Regions from separate parts of the Bradyrhizobium sp. F1.4.3 genome, predicted to be linked through region 2. Evidence: predicted binding sites of a transcription regulator. Region 2 holds the regulator's gene; each other region holds the start of a gene.
The links. Region 2 encodes LexA, which represses DNA repair genes until DNA is damaged. Its sites were predicted from a motif close to TGTTCNNNNTGTGTTCNG; they were not measured.
Positions count from the first base shown of each region.

Region 1: the regulator LexA is predicted to act here: its motif matches at 2,241-2,258, upstream of ABIB73_RS26715 (PA0069 family radical SAM protein).
Region 3: the regulator LexA is predicted to act here: its motif matches at 2,080-2,097, upstream of ABIB73_RS28730 (ribonuclease T2 family protein).

Region 1 is NZ_JBEPRN010000012.1:179,726-184,256, forward strand. It holds gene ABIB73_RS26705 (glycosyltransferase family 39 protein) at 1-36, opposite strand, end outside; gene rnhB (ribonuclease HII) at 136-969, opposite strand; gene ABIB73_RS26715 (PA0069 family radical SAM protein) at 1,044-2,219, opposite strand; gene ABIB73_RS26720 (phosphoketolase family protein) at 2,430-4,531, shown strand, end outside.
Region 2 is NZ_JBEPRN010000001.1:512,011-516,541, forward strand. It holds gene ABIB73_RS02580 (HAD family hydrolase) at 1-318, shown strand, start outside; gene ABIB73_RS02585 (hypothetical protein) at 476-682, shown strand; gene ABIB73_RS02590 (molybdopterin molybdotransferase MoeA) at 917-2,128, shown strand; gene lexA (transcriptional repressor LexA) at 2,305-3,006, shown strand; gene ABIB73_RS02600 (hypothetical protein) at 3,196-3,399, shown strand; gene ABIB73_RS02605 (hypothetical protein) at 3,592-4,026, shown strand; gene ABIB73_RS02610 (GAF domain-containing protein) at 4,221-4,531, shown strand, end outside.
Region 3 is NZ_JBEPRN010000014.1:160,526-165,056, reverse strand. It holds gene ABIB73_RS28740 (cold-shock protein) at 1-24, opposite strand, end outside; gene ABIB73_RS28735 (23S rRNA (adenine(2030)-N(6))-methyltransferase RlmJ) at 275-1,135, opposite strand; gene ABIB73_RS28730 (ribonuclease T2 family protein) at 1,329-2,033, opposite strand; gene ABIB73_RS28725 (hypothetical protein) at 2,139-2,603, opposite strand; gene ABIB73_RS28720 (hypothetical protein) at 2,786-3,079, shown strand; gene ABIB73_RS28715 (DUF3617 domain-containing protein) at 3,134-3,664, shown strand; gene ABIB73_RS28710 (ATP-binding protein) at 3,821-4,531, opposite strand, start outside.

The DNA.
Region 1 (4,531 bases), on a different contig from region 2:
GCGAATGAGCTCGATGACCAGGGAGGTAAACCGCATGCAACGTCCGCAAGATGCAGCCAACCCGTCCAGCCGGCCCTATTCGCTCAGGAGTGTTTTGATAAAGGTCGCTGCGCGTCGTGGCAACGACAGTCTGGTCTAGAGGCCCGCTGAAGCATCGATTTCGACGGCCGTCTCCACCTGCACGTCGACCTCGGCGACAGCAAACAAGTCCCGCACCGGCTCGACCGTCCAGGGCATGTGCTTGGCGCGAGCGGCAGCAACCGGGGCGAAGAAGCTGCGGTGGTGGATGGAGGGGCCGAGACGGTCGAGCGCGTCGAGATGGTCCGGGACGGCGTAGCCCTTGTGCTGTTCGAAACCATAGCCCGGGCAGTCCTGCGCCAGCGCGCACATCAGCCGGTCGCGCGTCACCTTGGCGACGATCGAGGCTGCGGCTATCGACAGCACGATGCCGTCACCGCCGATCACGGCCTCGCAGTCGCACGCCGTGTCCAGCCGGTCACGGCCGTCGACGAAGACGTGCCTGGGCGACTCGGGCAGCGCCACCACCGCGCGCTTCAGCGCCCACAGCGATGCGCGCAGGATGTTGTCGCGGTCGATCCGGGAGCGGGAGGCAACAACGACCGAGACCTGCGCGGTCGCGCAGATCTTGTCGAACAGCCTTTCACGCTGCTCTGCGGTCAACCGCTTGGAATCGTCGATGCCGCGCGGAATGCGGTCGGAATCGAGGATCACGGCAGCTGCCACCACGGGGCCCGCAAGTGGCCCGCGGCCGGCCTCGTCGCAGCCTGCGACCGGCCAGATCCCGCGCTTGATCAGCGCGCGCTCACGGCGGAAGGTCGGCGAAGCGACGGCGATGATGCCCTTGCCGGCAGCGGCCTTGCCAGACTCCGCCTTGCCGGCTGTGGCCTTCGCAGCCTTTTGAGGCGCGGCCTTTTTGGCCGGCTTGCTGGCGGACTTGTCCCGAATCATAGGCGGGATCGTGCGCAAGCGGTCCGGGATGCGCAACCGGGAACTCCGGACAATTCCCGTTATTCAGCGACTCGTCAAAACAAACTGAGCTGATCACCGTTCCGCTTCGGCCTGGCAAAATGATCCGTCGTCAGTTTTGCGCGCCGCTTGTTGATCCCGAGCCTGTCGCAAGCGATCTCGAAGCGGCGGCCGATGGTCCAGGCCATCGGGCCGGTGCCCTTCATGCGCTCACCCCATTTCGCGTCATAGTCGCGCCCGCCGCGCATGTCGCGGATCAGCGTGAAGACGTGGCGATAGCGGTCCGGATAGTTCGCCATCAGCCATTCGCGGAAGAGATCGCGCACCTCAAGTGGCAGCCGCAGCAGCACGTAGGACGCTTCCTTGACGCCGGCATGGGCCGCTGCATCCAGGATGCGCTCGATCTCGGAATCGTTCAGCGCGGGGATGACGGGCGCGACCATGACGGTGGTCGGGATGCCGGCATCCGAGAGCTGTTTGAGCGCCTCCAGCCGCTTCGGCGGCGTCGACGCCCGCGGCTCCATGGTGCGCGCCAGTTTCGGATCAAGCGAGGTGACGGAGATCGCGACCTTGGCGAGGTTGCGTTTGGCCATGCGTGCGAGAATGTCGATGTCGCGGGTCACCAGCGCCGATTTGGTGACGATACCGACGGGATGGCTGGTGCGCTCCAGCACCTCCAGAATGCCGCGCATGATTTTGCGCTCGCGCTCGATCGGCTGATAGGGATCGGTGTTGGTGCCGATCGCGATCATCCGCGGCTCGTAGCCGGACGCGGCGAGCTCCTTCTCGAGCAGTGCAGGCGCCTCGGGCTTGGCGAACAGCTTCGACTCGAAGTCGAGCCCCGGCGACAGGCCTAGATAGGCATGCGTCGGCCGTGCGAAGCAATAGACGCAGCCGTGCTCGCAACCGCGATAGGGATTGATCGAACGGTCGAAGCCGATATCGGGGGAGTCGTTGCGGGTGATCACCTTGCGTGAGGTGTCGACCGCAACAATGGTCTTGAACGGCGGCAGCTCCTCCAGGCTCTGCCAGCCGTCGTCGAAGGCGACGCGCGCCTCGGCTTCAAAGCGGCCGCTGGCATTGGATTGGGCGCCTCGCCCTCGCCTGCGCTGGCGATCGATCGCGACCGCCAGCTCAGGAAAGTCGGCAGGGATATCTGAAAGCGCACCCGCCGGCTCGGAGGGCGCCGTGACCGGCGGGTGCTTGAGAGCATGAGAGGATGCTGGACTCATGAAGCCAACATAGCACGCCAAAGGAACAAATCAAGAACACAAACAAAAAACGTGAAAACAACCCCATGCAAAGTAGAGCTGCCCAAACTTCGCGCGCGTTCCTTTGACTTCACGCAACACCGGCGTCGCCGCGAACCCGTTTGATCCCGCCGAAGGATCGATCGCCCCCGAACACCGTTGGTGACGATCCCGGTGAAGGTCGGCAGGAACATGACAAATCAACGACAATCGGGCGCCGCGAGCAGTGAACTCGATCTCCTCGATCGCTACTGGCGTGCCGCCAACTATCTGTCCGTCGGGCAAATCTATCTGCTGGACAATCCGCTGCTGCGCGATGCCCTGCGGCCCGAGCACATCAAGCCGCGTCTGCTCGGCCATTGGGGTACGACGCCCGGATTGAACTTCATCTACGCCCATCTCAACCGCGTCATCCGCGCGCTGGACCTCGACATGATCTACGTCTGCGGTCCCGGCCATGGCGGCCCTGGCATGGTCGCCAACACCTATCTCGAAGGCAGCTACAGCGAGATCTATCCGAACATCGGGCGCGACGCGGATGGATTGCGCAAGCTGTTCAGGCAGTTCTCCTTCCCCGGCGGCATTCCGAGCCACGCGGCGCCGGAAACGCCGGGCTCGATCCACGAAGGCGGCGAGCTCGGCTACGCGCTGGTGCATGCCTATGGCGCGGCGTTCGACAATCCCGAACTGGTTGTCGCCTGCGTCGTCGGCGACGGCGAGGCCGAGACCGGCCCGCTCGCGGCGTCATGGCACTCGAACAAGTTCCTCAATCCCGCACATGACGGCGCGGTGCTGCCGATCCTGCATCTCAACGGCTACAAGATCGCCAACCCGACCGTGCTCGGCCGGATGCGCGACGAGGAGATCCGCGATCTCTTCCGTGGGCTTGGCCACGAGCCGCTGTTCGTCGAGGGCGACGATCCCAAATTGATGCACCGGGCCATGGCCGACGCGCTCGACGTCGCGCTCGCCAGCATCCGCTCGATCCAGCAGCACGCCCGCGACGGCCGCAAGAGCGTCGAGCGGCCGCGCTGGCCGATGATCGTGCTGCGCAGCCCGAAGGGCTGGACCGGCCCGAAGGAGGTCGACGGCAAGAAGGTCGAAGGCTTTTGGCGCGCGCATCAGGTTCCCGTCGCAAATTGCCGCGAGAATCCCGCGCATCTGAAAATTCTCGAAGACTGGATGCGCAGCTATCAGCCGGACAAGCTGTTCAACGCGAACGGCGCGCTCATGGCCGAGCTCCAGGCGCTCGCACCGGAAGGCCACCGCCGCATGGGCGCCAATCCGCATGCCAATGGCGGCTTGTTGAAGAAGGAACTGAAGCTGCCTGACTTCCGCAGCTTAGCACTCGATGTGCCGCAGCCCGGCGGTGTGACGGGAGAAGCGACGCGCGAGCTTGGAAAATTCCTGCGCGACGTCATCCGCCTCAATGCGCAAGAGCGCAACTTCCGCATCATGGGTCCGGACGAGACCGCGTCAAACCGGCTCGATGCCGTGTTCGAGGCGACCGAACGGGTCTGGATGGAGCCGACCGAGCCCTACGACGTGCACCTCGCGCAGGACGGCCGCGTCATGGAGGTCTTGAGCGAGCATCTCTGCCAGGGCTGGCTCGAAGGCTATCTGCTCACCGGCCGGCACGGCTTCTTCTCCTGCTACGAGGCCTTCATCCACATCGTCGATTCCATGTTCAACCAGCACGCCAAATGGCTGAAGGTCACCCGCCATCTGCCGTGGCGGCGCCCGATCGCCTCGCTCAACTATCTCCTGACCTCGCATGTCTGGCGCCAGGACCATAACGGCTTCAGCCATCAGGACCCCGGCTTCGTCGACCTGGTTGCCAACAAGAAGGCGGATATCGTCCGCATCTACTTCCCGCCGGACGCCAACACGCTGCTATGGATCGCCGACCACTGCCTGCGCACCTATGACCGCATCAACGTCATCGTCGCCGGCAAGCAGCCGGCGCCGCAATGGCTCTCGATGCAGGACGCGGCCAACCATTGCGACGCCGGCATCGGCATCTGGACCTGGGCCGGGTCGGAGGACGCGAATGGCGAGCCCGATGTGGTGATGGCCTGCGCCGGCGACGTGCCGACATTGGAGACTCTCGCCGCCGTCGACATCCTGCGCAAGGCGCTGCCGGATTTGAAGATCCGCGTCGTCAACGTGGTCGACCTGATGACGCTGCAACCGAAGGAGCAGCACCCGCATGGCCTATCCGATCGCGACTTCGACAGTCTGTTCACGCCCGACAAGCCGGTGATCTTCGCCTATCACGGCTATCCCTATCTGAT
Region 2 (4,531 bases):
CCGCGGGCGGCGAAGCAGATGCCGCTCTACGCCTTCTCCAACACCAATCAGCCGCATGTGGACCATTTCTCGAAGGAATATGCCGACCTCCTCGGCCATTTCCGCGAGGTGTACCTGTCCTCCAGCATCGGCCTGCGCAAACCGGATGCGGAAGCCTTCGACCATGTCGTGGCTGCGATCGGCGTGCCGGCGCAGCGAATCGTGTTCTTCGATGACCTTGCCGAGAATGTCGAAGGCGCGCGGGCGTGCGGGCTGACCGCGGTGCATGTGACCTCGCCCCGCGATGTCGGCGACGCGCTGAAGGCACTGGGAATCTGACCGTTGGCGAGGCCCTCCAGTCGGCCGATTCCGGAACAATTTCACCCGGAAATGAGGAACCAGAACACTTTGTGCATTTTTGTACGGAGTTCCAGGAACGGAATGCTGCTTCCGGACTCTTGAGTCCGTCGGGACTTCTACGGACGGACGCATCATCGTGTTGGGCAAAACCTACCTCACCAAGCAAGCCTTTCTCCTTCTCCAATTCGCCAGAACCACCTCCGATTCGGACCTTTCGGCAAAGCTGATCAGCAAGGCCGCCGACCTGAAATCCCAGGCCGATCCGCTGCCCGACAGGGATCAGGGCCCCAAAGCTCCTGATGTGGCGCCGGACGTCAGTCCGGGCCAGCAGACGGGAAGTTGATCGATGCTGGCCATGGCGCGCGTCATTCTCATCCTCGCCTTGGCCACGCTCTTACCGATCCGTCTCGTCTTTCGGATCGTGCCGCGCCGGACCTGACGCCAGCCTCTCGCAATGCAGAGCCGGCGATGCAGGATGAGTAATCCCGCTCCGCAGCTGCTTTGCCTCTGCGCCCGCACTCGGTTAGAACTCTCGCCGCCCATTCGCCCGAACGGCGCCAAGCAGGAGTTTTCACCCGTGGCCTTGATGCCGGTTTCTGACGCGCTTGCCGCGGTGCTTGCCGGCGCTGAGCCGCTGTCCGAAGAAGCGGCCCCGCTGGACGATGCCTTCCATCGCGTGCTCGCGCGCGATGTCGCGGCGCGGCGCACGCAGCCGCCGCAGGCGATGTCGGCGATGGACGGATATGCCGTGCGCGCAGTCGACGCGGCAAAGATCGATTCCCAGCTGACGGTGATCGGTGAGGTCGCGGCGGGCCGGCCGTTTGCCGGAACGGTCGGCGCCGGCGAAGCAGTACGGATCTTCACCGGCGGCGTGGTTCCCGACGGCGCCGACGCCGTCGTGATCCAAGAGGACACGGTCGCAGACGGCAGGCGCATCACCATCAAGGAAGCTGCCATCCGCGGACGGCACATCCGCCCCGCCGGCATCGACTTTCGCGAGGGCGACATGCTCTTGCTCAAGGGCACCAGGCTCACGGAACGCGACCTCGCGCTCGCGGCCGGCATGAACCATCCGCAGCTTCCCGTCCGCCGCCGTCCGAAGGTCGCGGTCCTCGCCACCGGCGACGAACTGGTGATGCCCGGCACCACGCCCGGTCATGGCCAGATCGTCTATTCCAACGGCTACGCCCTGCACGCGCTCGCCCGCCGCGAGGGCGCCGACACCATCGATCTCGGCGTTGCCGCCGACACGCTGGAGGCCACCACGGCGGGCATCCGCCGCGCGCGCGAGACCGGCGCCGACATCCTGATCACGACCGGCGGCGCCTCGGTCGGCGACCACGACCTGGTCCAGCCGGCGCTCAATGCCGAAGGTATCTCGATGGCGTTCTGGAAGATCGCGATGCGGCCGGGCAAGCCGATGATGCACGGGCGGCTCGGCACGATGCGGGTGATCGGCCTGCCGGGCAATCCCGTGTCGTCCTACGTTTGCGGTTTCCTGTTCATGGTGCCGCTGATTCGTGCGCTGTCGGGCCGCGAAGTGATTCATCATCGCCGCGAGCGCGCCGTGCTCGGCCGCGATGTCGGCGCCAATGACCAGCGCGAGGATTATCTTCGCGCGCGTCTCGAGGTGCGCGACGACGGCACGCTCGTCGCCCTTCCGGTCAATCATCAGGATTCCTCGCTGCTCGCGAATCTCGCTGCGGCACAGGCACTTCTCGTGCGCGCGCCGTTTGCACCGAAGGCTGAAACAGGCTCGCCCTGCGAGGTGTTGCGGCTCCCCGCCTGAACGTCTGGACCACATGCGTTCCCTGAACTTTGCGGCGTTCACGGTAAATTAAGCAGTTGCGGAACACATATCGAACATATAGTGTCCGTTCATGATTTGTTTCGAGCATCTAGCGGCTCGCCGCTGAATTGAACGTCTCGGAACCGAACGACATCAACCGGGGGATTTTGATCGAGATGCTAACGCGCAAACAATACGAGCTTCTGCGGTTCATCAGCGAACGCTTGAAGGAAAGCGGCGTGCCGCCCTCTTTCGACGAGATGAAGGACGCGCTCGATCTGCGCTCGAAATCGGGCATCCATCGCCTGATCACCGCGCTCGAGGAGCGCGGCTTCATCCGGCGCCTGCCCAACCGCGCCCGCGCCATCGAGGTGATCAAGCTGCCCGAGCTCCAGGCCGCCGCCGGCAGCCGCCGCGGCTTCACCCCGAGCGTCATCGAAGGCAACCTCGGCAAGGTGCGCGCCAGCTCCAGCGGGCCCGCGGACGACGGCGAACGTCCCGTCGCGGTGCCGGTGATGGGCCGTATCGCGGCCGGTACGCCGATCGAGGCCTTGCAGACCCGCAGCCATACCATCAGCGTACCGCCTGACATGCTCGGCTCGGGCGAACACTACGCGCTCGAAGTGCGCGGTGATTCGATGGTCGAGGCCGGCATCCTCGACGGCGACATGGCGCTGATCCAGCGCAACGAGACCGCCGATACCGGCGACATCGTGGTGGCGCTGATCGACGACGAGGAAGCAACCTTGAAGCGCTTCCGCCGCCGTGGCGCCTCGATCGCGCTCGAGCCGGCGAACGCCGCCTATGAGGTGCGCATCCTGCCGCCCAACCGGGTGAAAATTCAGGGCAAGCTGATCGGGCTTTACCGGAAGTATTAAGCCTATTGCGCTCGGCCGCTTGGCTGGCGGCCGCGCGTTCACGATTGGAGCGGACGATTGTCCGCTCCGGCTGGATAGTCTTTCTGGTTTTGCACAGATTATCCGGCCCCCTCTCCGGCGCTACATCCTCGGCACGCCGCACGAAGCATCCATCGCTTCGCAGGCCTTTGAGAGACCGAGGAGACAACCATGCGCAAGATCATTCTGAGCACAGTCACGGTGGCGCTGATCGCAGCATCAGCGTCGCAAGCCTTCGCCGCACAGTCGCAGCACCATGCCCGCAAGGCACCGCAGGCGACGAGCGAGCAATTCCGCGATGCCCGCAATGCGGTTGAACGGCCGTCGCAGCCGGCCTGGCAATATTCGGGTTGGTCGGCGCCTGCTGGCCGCTGACGTCGAAGCTCCCCAAATGCACGAGTGCAGGCATTGTTCCTCGTGCATTTGAAAAAGATATTGTGATTGTGGCTCGCGGACCCAAGCCGCAGATTTGCCCACAACCAAGCAGAGGGTTGCAGGCTTCCACTCTGATAGAGGCCTGCGCCTCAGAAGAGGCGCGGGTGCTCTATCCTGAATGAGGAGCACCCGATGTGTGACTATAGCCTTCATGCCGTCGCGACGCGTCCCGCAGAAGTCGGCGAGACGATCGTCACGACGACCTTCCGCGGCACCTCGACGCGCGGCTTCGCCTCCGAAGCCGACATGTCCGTCGCGGTCTGCCTGCTGCCGGGAACGGAGCTCGCCTTCGCCGACAGCGTCCGCTACGACAATCGCTGGATCTGGACGCGCACCATCAACTCCCGCGTCGGCAAGTTCGGCAAGGTCGATCCGCACATTCCCGATCGCCATCATGACGCGATCGAATTCCCCGACGGCAAATACGTGCTGGTGACTCAGCTCGTCGAAGGCCAGCGCGCAACCGTGCTGCAATTGCCGGTAACCCAGCCGGTCGGCGAACGCGAGCACAAGCCGCAGATCACCGCCGACAGGCAGCCAACGATCACCCGCCTGCCGATCGGCTGACGCAGCCTTCCCCCGGCCATGGCTGGGGCGAGGATTGAAATGTCCATCGCCGGCCGAGGCCGGCGAGATGGAGTGGTTTGCGTCTCTTTATCTCCCGCCGCACGAAGTTTGCGCTGCCCTGCCTGAATTTTGAACGTCCGCTCCGCTGCCAAATGGCCGATGCTGTTCGCGGCTTGAGGCGGCGGACACGCTCGATGAAAACCTTCATTCGCGTCGTTGAACTCTGGGTGCCTGACCGGACGCGCGTGCGGCTGGAGTTTGGCGGCGGCCTCTACAGCGAAGGCCTGTCCGCATTCAAGGCCGCGAGCGAGAACCTCCGCTTCGGATATGACCAGGGGCTTCCCGGCAAGGCATGGGCCAGCGGCCACCCGGTGATCCTCACCAAATTCGCCAACTCCTATTTCATGCGGACCGATCAGGCTCTCAAGGCCGGCTTGACCTGCGGCGTGGCCGTGCCGGTGTTTGCCGGCGAATTTTTGCAAGCCGTCATGGTGCTGCTCTGCGG
Region 3 (4,531 bases), on a different contig from region 2:
CTTAACCGTTCCCGTCATGGCCATCGGGAAACTCCCCCTCATTGCTCCTCCGCCGCGACGCAGACGCGCGTCGCAGCATGACCGGGCTTCACGAAGCCCGGGAGCTGGCCATCCTTGGGCAGACCATTCGGTCCGACTGGATCTTTCTTAGGCCCTCACTCCGCCGCAACCATTCGCGGAAGCGGAACGTAAAGCCAGTCACGGAAACAGCATAATACGGTTCTTTGCAGATTGACTACCGCTACTGCATCTTTTTCCCAAGAATGGCGGCGGCTTAGGGCTTTGGCACCTCCAATCGGAATCTGGCAGCGCCGCCCTGGCCGAGCGGCATCTCCAGCTCGGGCAGGATCGTCTTGAGTTCGCCTTGCAGCGTATAGGGCGGATTGACGATCAGCAGCCCGGTGGAAGTGAGAGGTGCGCCGTCAATTTGCGGCGCGGCGCTGAATTCGAGTCGCAGGCATTTTCCCGGCGGTTTTGCTGCGGCTGCAGCGCGCGTCACCAATTGCGCCAGCGCGTCGGTGGCGCGCCGGCTCTTCACCGGATACCAGATTACATAGATACCGGTCGGCCATTTCGCGAAAGCTGTGGAGAAGGCCTCACCAAGCCGTTCGAACTCGTCCTTCGCCTCGAAGGAGGGATCGATCAGGACGAGCCCGCGGCGCTCTTTCGGCGGCACGAAGGCCGGCAGCGCCACCCAGCCGTCGAGATCGACCACGCGGGCCTGTTCGTCGCGGCGCAGCACGTCGATCAGCGCCTTGCGCGCCTTCGGTTCGAGCTCGCAGGCGACGAGACGGTCCTGCGGCCGCATCAGGCCGCGCGCGATCAGCGGCGAGCCCGGATAGGCCTTGAGCTCGCCCTTCGGATTGAAGGCGCGGACGATGTCGAGATAGGGCTTCGTTAGCGCGACGGTTTCGTTCGAGAGGCGCGCCTGCATCAGCCGCGCGATCCCGGTCAGCCACTCACCACCGCGACGCGCCTCGTCACTGTCGAGATCGTAGAGACCGGCGCCCGCATGGGTGTCGATGACGCGGAAGGCGGCCGGCTTGTCCTGCAAATAGGTCAGGATGCGCGCCAACACGATGTGCTTGATGACATCGGCGAAGCTGCCGGCGTGAAAGGCGTGACGGTAGTTCATGGGAAGAGCACTACGCCACGTGACGGCTCGAGCAAAGAGGCAGGATCATGTGTCCCGGACGCGGTGCAGCGCGTAACGCTGCGCCGCTGAGCCGGGACCCAGCCTCTTATTTCGTGATAGGCCCCCGGATCAGCAGTGCACTCCGCCGCGCTTCGCGGCGCGTTGCACTGCATCCGGGGCACGAGAGCTTCCTCTACCCACCCCTGATCGGCGGCATCGTCAATTGGTCGCGGCGGCAGGCGCGGCGGTCAATCTCCTCGCAGCCGCGGAATTGCAAGTCCTTGCTGAGGCAGATGCGGACTTCGGAGAGCCGTGTCCGGTTGCAGGTGACCGAGATGGCGGCATTGCTCAAACCCGGATTGGCCTTGATGAAGGCCTCTTCGACCTCGGCCGGCGCCACGGTCTTGGCCTCCGACAGGTCGAGATATTCGGCCGGAATCTTGATAGCGGCGCGTGCTTTTCGGATCGTCTCGAAATAGTTGCGGTCGGTGAGCCCGGAGCAGGTGCCGTGCTTGTCCCATTCGTTGAAGATCAGGCCCGGCGCCGGCATCAGGTCGAGCATCGAGGAGACGATGTTGCGGTTCAGCCGCGGCGACGGCCGCTGGCAATATTCCGGAAAGCCGTTCTCATATTGCGGCCACAGGCCGTGCACCACGAAAGCGTAGGGCCGTCCGCCGCACTGGATTTGCGAGCGCCCGCCGCGTTCGGAAGCTTCCTCGCAGAACGAGGGCGACCAGGACAGCGACAACACATAGAAATCGAACTCGCCGGGCGCGTTCTGCCGCCTGTCTTGGGCTTTCGCGGCGCCGGCAAGCCCAACCAGCCCGGCGGCAAGGGGGAGGGCAAGGGTGAGCGAGATCATCAGGCGGGAGAACGAATGCAATCTGGAATGAAACATGGCGACGCCCCTCAACTAGACTGTGCAAAACAGCCTAGCAGGCGACAAGAACATTTCAAGAACAAATTTCAAGCGCCGATCGTCCGGCCGCGTGATCGGCCCGAATCAGGGCTTTGCGGCGCGGCAGGACGGGTTGTAGGCCCAGTTGCGGTCGAGCCCGACCACGCACCACTCGACGCCCTGACCGAAGCCGGCAAAGCCGCCGTCCTCGATGATCGAGAAGTGCACCTGGCGCACCTTGCCGTCGGTGAGCATGGCCTCGCCGGTGCAGTAGCGGCGTGGGATATTGTCGGATGCCCAGGGCCGAAACGCGGTCTCGTGAACGGCCGCGAAGCCCGTGATCTTCAACGACGAATTCCAGAACGAGCTTTCCTTCTCCCAGAACTGGGTGGCGATCGTCGGCAGTGCCTTGTCGCAATCGGCGACGCGGCCGTCATAACGCGGCCCGCTCAGCCAGAAATTCAGCTCCAGCGGATTGGCGGCCCTGGCCTCACCAAGCGACAGCGCCCCGAACATGAGGCCGAGCAGGGCGGCAAAGCGGAGCGATTTCAGGGAGGTCGAAGCGCGCATGGGCAATCCAGACAGCATGATCTGCGAAGGTCGGACGGTGCCGCGAAGGGCGGGGGAGGTCAAGTGCAGCGCGGCAACACTTGCCGACGAGTTGACCATAACGTCGCGGTAGGCGGCCTATCCGTTCTTTCCACCGCGGCGCCGGCACCGTAAACTGCCGCCAACCAATCGGAGTGACGGGAATGCGAATCATTGCGGCCGCGGGCCTTCTTGCCTTGGGTATGATGGCGAGCCAGTCGGCGCGCGCCGATATCCTTCCGGTGCCGCCCTTCAAGGGCAACGACACCGGTGGCATCATCGCCTATTCGCTGGCGACACAGGCTGATGCGCGGCAGGTCGCTGTCGATCACTGCGCGCAGTACGGCAAGGTGGTCAAGTTCCTCGCGGTGCAGGCCTATGAGGGCGGCTACATCTCGTTCGCCTGCCGCTGGGTGCCCTATGGCGCGGCCGACCGGCCGATCCGCACGCTTTACTGAGGCGTTTTTCGTAACACCAAGCTAACGCCAAGACATCTCAGCCGGGAGCCTCGTATGACGCGCAAGCTTGCTTTGCTCGGTTCGGCCGTTTGGCTCGTGTTGTCGGCAGGCAGCGCCAACGCCGACGATCTGCCGGTGCGCAAGGCCGGCCTGTGGGAATTGAAGATGGTCAGGAGCGGCTCCGCGATGCCGGAAATGACCATGCAGCACTGCACCGACGAGACAGTCGACAAGGAGATGAACAACAACGTCTCCCCGATGGCCAAGCAGATCTGCTCCAAGCAGGACATCACGAAGACGTCGACCGGTTATCTCAGCGATTCCGAGTGCAACGTCGCCGGCATGACCACGACCTCGCATGCCGAGATCGTTGGCGACTTCAATTCGGCCTATACCGTGAAGACCTCCTCGCACGCACAAGGCGGCCCGGCCGGCACGGCGGGGCGCGACACCACCATGACGCTCGAAGCGAAATGGCTGGGCGCGTGCAAGCCGGACCAGAAGCCCGGCGACATCGTGATGCCCGGCGGCTTCAAGATGAACGTGCGCGACGTCGACAAGCTGAAGGCGCTGCTGCCGAAGTAGGTGGCCACGTCGCCGGTGCGCTCCCTCGCCCCGTTCTTACGGGTTGGGGTGAGGGGCCTCTCTCCACACGCGCGCTCGTCGAGAGACCTGTACCTCCTCACCCGGATCGCAAGGGCGATCCGACCTCTCCCCGCAAGCGGGGCGAGGTAAGAGAAGCTACACCGGTATCCGCACGCTCGCCCGCAATCCGCCCATCGGGCTGTCACTGAGCGTGATGTCGCCGCCATGGGAGCGGGCGATGTCGCGGGCGATCGCGAGGCCGAGGCCCGTGCCGCCTTCGTCCTGGTTGCGGGCATTGTCCAGCCGCAGGAATGGCTTGAACACTTCTTCGCGCAGATGGGCGGGAATGCCCGGTCCGTCGTCGTCGACCGTGACGGTCAGATAGCGATGGTCGCGCTGGCCGGTGATGGCGATGGCTTTGCCGTAGCGCGCGGCATTGGTGACGAGGTTGGCGAGACAGCGCTTGAACGAGGCCGGCTTCACGGTGACCACGGGCAGGCCGTGGAAGGTGACAGTTGCGGTGTGGCCGTGGCGTTCGGCGTCGCTGCGCAGCTCCTCGAGCGCTTGCACCATGTCGGTCGGCTGGGCCTGCTCGCCGGAATCGCCGCGGGCAAAGGCGAGGTAGTCCTCCAGCATCATCGACATCTCGTCGACGTCCTTGCGCATGCCCTCCAGTTCGGGGCTTTCGCCGATCAGCGCAAGCTCGAGCTTGAAGCGGGTCAGGATGGTGCGCAGATCGTGGCTGACGCCGGCGAGCATCGCGGTGCGCTGCTCCATCGTGCGCTCGATGCGGGATTTCATCTCGAGGAAGGCCACCGCGGCGCGCCGCACCTCGCGCGCGCCCCGCGGTCTGAAGTTCGGAGCTTC